2 regions of the Intestinimonas sp. MSJ-38 genome follow, and region 1 is predicted to be linked to the other one. Evidence: riboswitches for the same ligand, from Rfam matches in the RefSeq annotation. Region 1 holds a riboswitch; the other holds the start of a gene.

What was found. A riboswitch is a leader RNA that binds a small molecule or an ion and turns the genes downstream of it on or off. The one in region 1 is predicted to bind cobalamin.
Region 2: it holds a riboswitch for cobalamin, as region 1 does, so the genes downstream of both, KQI26_RS13725 (homing endonuclease associated repeat-containing protein) here and KQI26_RS07505 (energy-coupling factor ABC transporter permease) in region 1, are expected to answer to the same signal.

What each region holds. Positions count from the first base shown of each region.
Region 1 covers NZ_JAHLPO010000009.1:88,985-93,194, forward strand. The annotation lists gene KQI26_RS07490 (energy-coupling factor ABC transporter ATP-binding protein) at 1-642, opposite strand, end outside; gene cbiQ (cobalt ECF transporter T component CbiQ) at 644-1,567, opposite strand; gene KQI26_RS07500 (energy-coupling factor ABC transporter substrate-binding protein) at 1,634-1,933, opposite strand; gene KQI26_RS07505 (energy-coupling factor ABC transporter permease) at 1,930-2,685, opposite strand; cobalamin riboswitch at 2,843-3,035, opposite strand; gene KQI26_RS07510 (DMT family transporter) at 3,094-4,017, opposite strand; gene KQI26_RS07515 (hypothetical protein) at 4,200-4,210, shown strand, end outside.
Region 2 covers NZ_JAHLPO010000031.1:8,913-13,122, forward strand. The annotation lists gene KQI26_RS13720 (MalY/PatB family protein) at 1-764, shown strand, start outside; cobalamin riboswitch at 1,265-1,493, shown strand; gene KQI26_RS13725 (homing endonuclease associated repeat-containing protein) at 1,580-2,584, shown strand; gene nikB (nickel ABC transporter permease) at 2,612-3,553, shown strand; gene nikC (nickel transporter permease) at 3,550-4,210, shown strand, end outside.

The sequences.
Region 1 (4,210 bases):
CACCAGGCACCGATCGGCCCACCCATAGGCAAAGTCCACATCGTGGGTGGCCACCATCAGGGTCAGTCCCTTCTGGTGCAGCTTTTCCAGCAGCCCTTCCAGTTCCCAGGCTCCCTGGGGATCCAAAGCAGCGGCCGGCTCATCCAGCAGCAGCACTTTTGGCTCCATGGCCAGCACACCGGCAATGGTCACCCGCTTTTTTTCGCCGCCGCTGAGATATTGGGGCGCTCTTTCCTCGAACCTTTCCAGTCCCAACTGAAAAAGAGCATCCTCGGCCCGCTTTCTGGCTTCTTCCTGGGAAAATCCCAGATTCAATGGCCCGAAGGCCACATCCCCCAGCACCGTAGGGGCAATAATCTGCTCATCCGGCTGCTGGAAAACGATGCCCACTCCCTGCCCCAAGGCCAACCGGTCCCGGCGCTTGCGGCAGTCCATGGGCTGTCCCTCATAGATCACTCGTCCCTTTTGAGGGTGGAGCACGCCGTTGCAGCAAAGAAACAGGGTGGATTTTCCTGCTCCGTTGCCTCCCAGCACAGCAATACGCTCTCCGGCTCTGACCTTGAGAGAAAGCCCTTCCAAGGCAGGGGCATCCCCGCCGTAGGAATAGCAAAGGTCCTCCAGCTGCAATATGATCTGTTCCATGTTACCTCCCCGGCCAAAAGACCGTGATCCCCAGGGCTGCAAGACCCAAAGCGGCCCACAGGCCATGACGGAATCTCACAGGCTTTTTCTCCTGAAGAAAACAGAAAGTGCCGTCATACCCCCGGCTCTCCATGGCCTGCCAGCTCCGCTCGGCCCGCAAAATGGCGCCCCCCAGAAGGCCCTGGGCCACCAGAGCAAAGCTCTGCACCTTTCTTCCAAAGCGGCCCTGCCCCATGCGGGCCTGGGCGGCCTGATTGCGCCGCTGTCCCTCCTCCCACAAGAGGAAGAGGAAACGGTAGATCAAAAACATCAGCTCCAGCACCACCTGGGGCACATGGATTTTTTCCAGACAGTGGATGACCTCCGGCAAAGGGGTGGACAGGCTGAGGAAATACAGACAGCTCACTCCACCCATGGCCCGGCAGAAGGTCAACATGGCGTCCTGCCGTCCCGCTGCCGTGGCCGAAAGCCATACCGGCCCCAGAGGGATGTCCAGAAGCCCTATCGGAAAGTGGGAAAGGTGAAAAATCATCACCAGGGCACTCAAAGCGATGAAGGACAAAGGCAGCGCCAGAAAGGAAAGATATCTTCTCACCGGCACCTTTCCCTTCCATACGGTGACCCCGCCCAGAACCAGCCCTGCCAGCAACGGCGGCCAGGGGCTTTTGGCCCCGGCACAGAGAAAGAGGGCCCCCAGAGAAAACAGGATCTTGATCCCGGGATGCACCTTGCCCAAAGGGGAACGCTGGGCCAGCTGATCAAAGGACACCGCTCCATGGTGACTGTGCTCGCCGTGTCCCAAAAGGAAAAACGCCAGCAACGCTGCCGCAATCCCCATGGCCAGGGCGTAGTTCCCCGGCAGGCTGCCCCAGGTGAACGCCAGCGTCAGCACAAAGGCCAGAAGGCCCCAAAGCACCTTTTTCACCCTGAATACTTTCCCCCTTTCACGCACTCCAAGCCCTGCCGCAGGGCAGGGCTTGGAAAGGGACGCTTATTGAGATGCTTCATCATTCCGGTATTTTTTCCGGGCGGCCAGCCAGCCGAAGCCAAAGCCCAGCACCCCGGCGCCCAAACCGGCCTGGAGACAGAAGAGCAGGCTCTCGGTCTCTCCGCCAGGCGGCTCCAGAATGCTCTCGGCCCAGGGCTCATAGTCCGGGTCCACTTTTTGCACCGCTTCTTCGGCTGCTCCGTCAGCGCCGCCGAACTCACTGTTTTTCACCATCACCAGAGGAAAGACGGCGATGAGGGCGCACAGCAGAAGCAAAAGTACTGCGATCACACTCTTTTTCATTTTGTACCCTCCTCACATCTTCTCCGGGCCAGATCCCGCAGTTCCGGCTGGGCATAATGATCCAGCCCCATGACCACTACCACGGTGACGATACCCTCAATGATGGCCAGCGGCACCTGGGTCAGGGCAAAGATGCCCATAAACTCCACGGTGGAGCTCCACACCCCGCCTGCGCCGGGATGGGAAAGGCCCAGCTGGAAGCTGGTGACGCAATAGGTGAACAGATCCCCCAGCATAGCGCCCAGGAACACCGAAATTTCCCGCTTCACGCCCATTTTCTGGCACAGTTTCCACACCCCGTAGGTGAGGAAGGGTCCGGCGATAGCCATACTGAAGGTGTTGGCCCCCAGGGTGGTCAGGCCACCGTGGGCCAGAAGCAGCGCCTGAAACAGCAGCACAATGATACCCAGCACCGCCATCACCGAAGGCCCGAAGAGCATGGCTCCCAGACCGGTGCCAGTGGGATGGCTGGAAGAGCCGGTGACGCTGGGGATCTTGAGAGCCGACAGCACGAAGGCATAGGCCCCGCACATAGCCAGAAGCAACAGAGTCTTCCGGTGATCCCGGGTGATGTTTTTGATGCGGATGGCGCCCCATACCAGAAAGGGCAGACAAATGACGCCCCAGGCCACACAGTGGCTGGGGGGCAGGAATCCCTCCATAATGTGCATCGCGCCTGCCTGCCGTGTTACACCGGCACCCAGGGCCATGAACAAAGAGAGACTCAGAGCCAGTTTTTCTCGTTTGCGCATGACAATTCCTCCTTTTTTTCTCGGCGGTCTCCGGCACAAAAAAAATGCCTTTTCCCTGGGGAAAAGGCATAAAAAGACCAAAGTGCCAAAGCACCGCCCTTGTTACGCCAGCCAAGGATTCCGTTAGCTGTGTAATTTGCCGCGCACCGCAAAGCGGCCCGGCTATGTATCAACAGGTAGGTCTTCTGGCTCAGGCGTCTTTGCCCTTTCCGCCTTCCCGTGTGTAACCACAGTGACATTCTGGAAAAGGGCTCGGCCATTACAGCGGCGGTCCCGCGTGGGAATTGCACCCAGCTTACCTATTCTCGCCGGAAAAATTTTCCTGGCGCACCGGTTGATCTTTGCCCACGATAGTTTACACCCTCCGCCCTTTTTTGTCAACGAAAAAGAGCGAGGGGTGCTGCATTCTCATTTCTCTTCCTGACGCATCTGCTTCACAAGGCGCGCCTGACGGCGATCCTCTTTGGAGGGCAGTTCGGAAATGATGATGGAAGTGACGATGATCACTCCCCCGGCCACCAGGTTGGTGGTCAGCGGTTCATAGCCCATGACCACCGATGCGATACAGGCAAACACCGACTCCAGAGAAAAGATAATAGCGCACCGGGAGGGCTCCACATTTTTCTGGCCCACGGTCTGGAAATAACCTGCGGCCAATGTGGCCAGAAACACCACCAGCAAGGTGGGGATCAAAGCGGCCTTCACATCTACGCCCTGGAAGGTGACTTTTCCCGTGACAAGGGCCGTAATAAAGGAAAGCACACAGGTGGTGGCCTGGGGCAGGAAGGTGAGCACTTTGGAAGGCAGCTGGCTGCTGAACCGATATAGGAAGGTCATCTGCAAAGCAAACAGCAAGGCCGACACCAGGGTCAGGCCATCGCCAAAGGAAAGGGAAAAACTCTCTCCCGGCACTCTGGTGAGCACATAAAGCCCCAGGAAACACAGGGCCGCGCAGGCATAGATCTTCTTTTTGGGCTTCTGCCGCAAAAGGGCCCACACCACAAAGGGAGTGAGCACCACATAGGATGTGGTGATAAAGGCGCTGTTAGAAGGCGTGGTCATGCCCAGAGCGATGGTCTGCACCAGCATGGCGGCATAGAGAAAAAAGCCCACCGTAAGGCCCATAAGCACTTGACGGAAGGTGAGTTTCTTCACTTCCTTGCCGCAGAAAGGCAGCCAGATCAGTGAGGCCAGCAAATACCGAAGAAACAGGAAAAAGCTGCTGTCCAACCCGGCGTTCAATGCATCTTTCACCCATAAAAAAGACACGCCCCATAAAAAGGCGGTGCCGATGAGCATCAGATTGAAGAGCCATGCGTTTTGGTGTTTCATGTTGTTTGATCCCCTTTTCCCGGAAACCCGGGGAAAATTTGCCAAAAGGCATTATATAGAGATAGTATCATGTTCCCCTGCCTTCTGTCAAACAGCACCAGGGACGCCGAAGGCCTGTGACGCATACAATAAGGTGAGCGCTCCCCTCGGGGAAGCGCCAATTCAAATGGGATGGTGAGAGTATGAGAAATCA
Region 2 (4,210 bases), on a different contig from region 1:
ATGTGCCCCTCCATGACGAGGACGGCTATTACACCATGGACTGGGATGCCATGGAAAAAGCAGTCACCCCCAAGACCCGGGCCATGCTGCTGTGCTCCCCCCACAACCCCGGCGGCCGTGTGTGGACCAGAGAAGAACTGGAAAAACTGGACGCTTTCTGCGAAAAGCACAATATCTTCGTCATCGCCGACGAAATCCACAACGATCTGGTCTTCTCCGGCGAGCACATCGTCTACGGCAATGTGTCCGAGCACGCCAAGATGAACTGCATCATCTGCACCGCCCCCAGTAAGACCTTCAACCTGGCCGGCATCCAGGGCTCCAATATCCTGATTGCCAACGAGGAAGTGCGGAAGAAGTTCCAGGCTCAGGTGGCCAAGGCCCATGCCAGCGCCAACGTCTTCGCCGGCCCCGCCACCATCGCCGCCTACAACGAAGGCGAGCAGTGGCTGGATGAGCTGATCGATGTGCTTCGGGGCAACTGCCAGTACTTTGTGGACTTCATCCACGAGCACTGCCCCGAACTGAAAGTGCGCATGAACGAAGCCACCTATCTGATGTGGCTGGATTGCCGCGGCCTGGGCATGACCGAGGAAGAGCTGGGCAAATGGTTTGCCGAAAAGGTGGGCATCGCCGCCAATGTGGGCTCCTGGTTCGGTCAGACCGGCACCTGCTTCCGTCGGCTGAACATGGCCTGCCCCCGCACCTTTGTGGAGGACGCCTGCCAGCGGATCGAAAAAGCTGTCAAGGAACTGCGCAAGTAAAACTGGCCTTTGGCCTGAAATAAGAAAAAAGCACCCCAAGGGCTACTCCTCACAAGGACATCTTGAGATCAACCCAAGAATGACCGATTGAGAGAAGCCCTGGGGTGTCTGCCCCAAATGTTTCAAATGGGGGGAATGGCCGCAAGCCACAACAAGATGGCTTTCGGCCATTATATATATCATGGGCATGATAGAAATCGAAACAAGTCAATTTGTTGGTTTTGTGCCGCACGGGGATATAATTATACTTGCAATCAGCAAAATATTGCCTTATAATAAATAAAGTGTAAAGTAAATAATATTAGGCAGATACGATGAGAAACTTGTGTGACACAGGTGCTCTTTATCATAAGCCGGTGAGAGTCCGGCGCGAAAGGCCGTGTTCGTCGTGGGACGTCAGCCGGCAGTGATCGTACATCAGGGAGCATCCTCTTGGGAGTCGTAGGCTGTTTTGTATCCATGCGGTCTTTCCGAAGAGGAAAGACCGTTTTTTTATGCCAAAATAAAATATAACTTTTTGTGGCCGCAGAGGAAAATTCGGGCGGCTGAACAAGGGAATCGGGTGAGAATCCCGGACGGTAACCGCCGCTGTATGCGTGATGTCCGCTGCTCGTCAACGAAAGTTCGCCATTGGGGACGTGCCCTGAGAAGGCAGAGCAGACCGGCGAAGGCAGGAATACCCTGCCCCAAGCGCAAGTCAGAAGACCTACAAAAAGAGACAGGCCAGGTGTGGGACGCTGCACTTGGCATTCGTTACGCAGAAAAACGGCTGCGGATCCTGAGATCCGCAGCTGTTTTTTCAGTGAGGGACAGAAATGGCGGAAGAAATCAACAAAAATCAGCTGCTGGAGCAGAAAAAAGCGGTGTTCGACATGATCGTGGAAGGCCCCAAACTCCCCGGAGAGGCGGAGGCGAAAGAGGACGATCCGTACTCACTGGACACCGAGCGAGGCGCGCAACTCTACGCATCTTTTTCTGATGACGAGTTGCTGGAACTTCTGCGCGGAAGTGCCCAGCGTCTGGGACATTCTCCCTCTCAGAGGGAGGTGCATTGGATCCTGCGTGCATATCTCAAAGCTCGTTTCAAAAATTGGCCGAGGGCATTGCGTGCAGCGGGATTGAGCCGGTCGGCGGGTCGGGGCGGAACATCCTCAGAGCAGATGTCTCAGAAGAACGAGGAGTACCAGCAGATGCTCAATCAAATTCGAGGCATGGCGGAACAGCTGGGCCGAATCCCACACCCGTCGGAGCTGCCTGAGATATGCCGGAAACTGAAAAAACGCTATCGTACCTGGGGCGAGGTTTTAGCTGCTGCCGGAGTTGAGGAAGCAGTGGCTGTCCATCTGCAGAAAGAAGAAAACCTAAAGGATGATGAGCTGCGTATGCTCCAAGAATTGAGAACCCTCGCGGAAAGGCTGAATCGCTCGCCCCTTCGCGGTGAAGCGGAGCAAAGCCTGCGGGAATCCCTGCTCCGGCGTTTTGGATCGTGGCGGAACGCACTCTATCAGATCGATCTGGAACCGGTTCGGCGCATCACCCCCTTTGTGAATGCTCCGCTGCAGCGGGAAAAAGACAAGCAGAGGGCAACCCACCGGCAGGAGCTATACGACTGCCACTATCGGCTTTTGAAGCTGGATCCCCAGACGCAAGCAGATTTGGCGTTGGTACGGAAACTGGCGCAGCAGCTTGGGCATCCTCCCGGCCGCAGAGAGGTACCGGCGGAGGTCCGCATGCGCCTGCAAAAGGTCTGCGGCTCCTGGTCAAACGCCCTGTTTCAACTGGGGTTACAGGAAAAGCGCGGCAGATTGCGGCAGCGTTGATTTACTTTTGCGAGGTGAGGAATGCAGATGAAACGAAAAATAAGCTACCGGCTTGCCCATATTTTTCTGGTGCTGCTGGGCGTCAGCTTTTTAAGTTTTCTGCTGATGTATGTGTCGCCGGGCGATCCAGTCCGGGCCATGTACGCTGTCAGCGGCAGTATCCCGTCGGAGGAAGTGCTGGAACAGACCAGAGAGGAACTGGGACTCAACGATCCGTTTTTCATCCAGTACGGCAACTGGATCTCCAACTGCCTCCGGGGAGACTTCGGCACATCCTACTCAAAGGGCGAAGCGGTAGCGACCCTTTTGATGGAGCGGGTCATGCCCACCATTCAACTGGCGCTGCTGTCCCTGGTGATCATGGTTCTTGTGGCCGTACCCATCGGCGTATACTCCGCTTTGCGACAGAACAGCATACTGGACTATCTTTTGCGGGGTACCACATTTATCAGCATTTCCATGCCTAATTTCTGGGTGGGATTGCTGCTGCTCTATGTGGTGGCCATGAAGCTGGGATGGCTTCCGGTGGTGTCCAACCAAATGAACTTCCAGCGGTTGATTCTGCCAGCCGTGACATTGGCCATTGCCATGGCGGGGAAATACGCCCGACAGGTTCGGGCGGCTATTTTGGAGGAATTGCGTCAGGACTATGTGGCAGGCGCCAGGGCCCGGGGGCTGTCGGAACGATGCGTGCTCTGGTGCCATGTGCTTCCAAACGCTGTTTTGCCCCTCATCACCATGCTGGGGCTGTCTTTGGGCTCTCTGCTGGGCGGTACCGCCGTGGCGGAAGTGATCTTCTCCTATCCGGCACTGGGCAGCCTGGCGATCTCCGCCATTACCTCCAGAGACTATCCGCTGATCCAGGGCTATGTACTGTGGATTGCCCTGATCTATATGGCGGTCAATCTGGTGGTGGATCTCTCTTATAACCGGCTGGATCCCCGGCTGAGAAAGGAGCTGCAGACATGACCGCTGCGAAAAAGCGTTTTTTGGTGTTTGGCTTGATGGCCCTGGCCATTCTTCTTGTGGCGGTACTGGCCCCTGTCATTGCCACCCATGATCCCAACAGCTCCGTTCTGGCGGATGCGGTACAGTCCCCCAGCGGAGAACACTGGTTTGGGACAGACAAAATGGGGCGGGATCTGTTCTCCCGTGTCATTTATGGTACCAGAACCTCCATTTTATCCACCATGGTACTGGTGCTCAGTATTCTGTTTGTGGGCGGTACCCTGGGCATCGTGGCCGGTTATGTCGGCGGCATGGTGGAAACCGTCATCATGCGCGTTGCCGACATGATGGTCTCCTTTCCCGGTATGGCTCTTGCCATTGCCCTGGCCGGTATGCTGGGCGGCAGTATCATCAGCGCCATCCTGGCCATTATGGCGGTAAGCTGGACGAAATATGCCCGCCTGGCCCGCAGCCTGGTGCTGAAGGTCAAACACCAGGACTATGTGCTGGCTGCTCGGATCTCCGGGACCCGGGAGCGGGACATCCTGCTGCGCTATATGGTGCCGTCAGCCCTTCCCACACTGGTCATCACCGCTGCCACCGATGTGGGAGGTATGATGCTGGAGCTGGCCGGCTTCTCTTTCCTGGGCCTGGGCGCCCAATCCACCTCCATCGAGT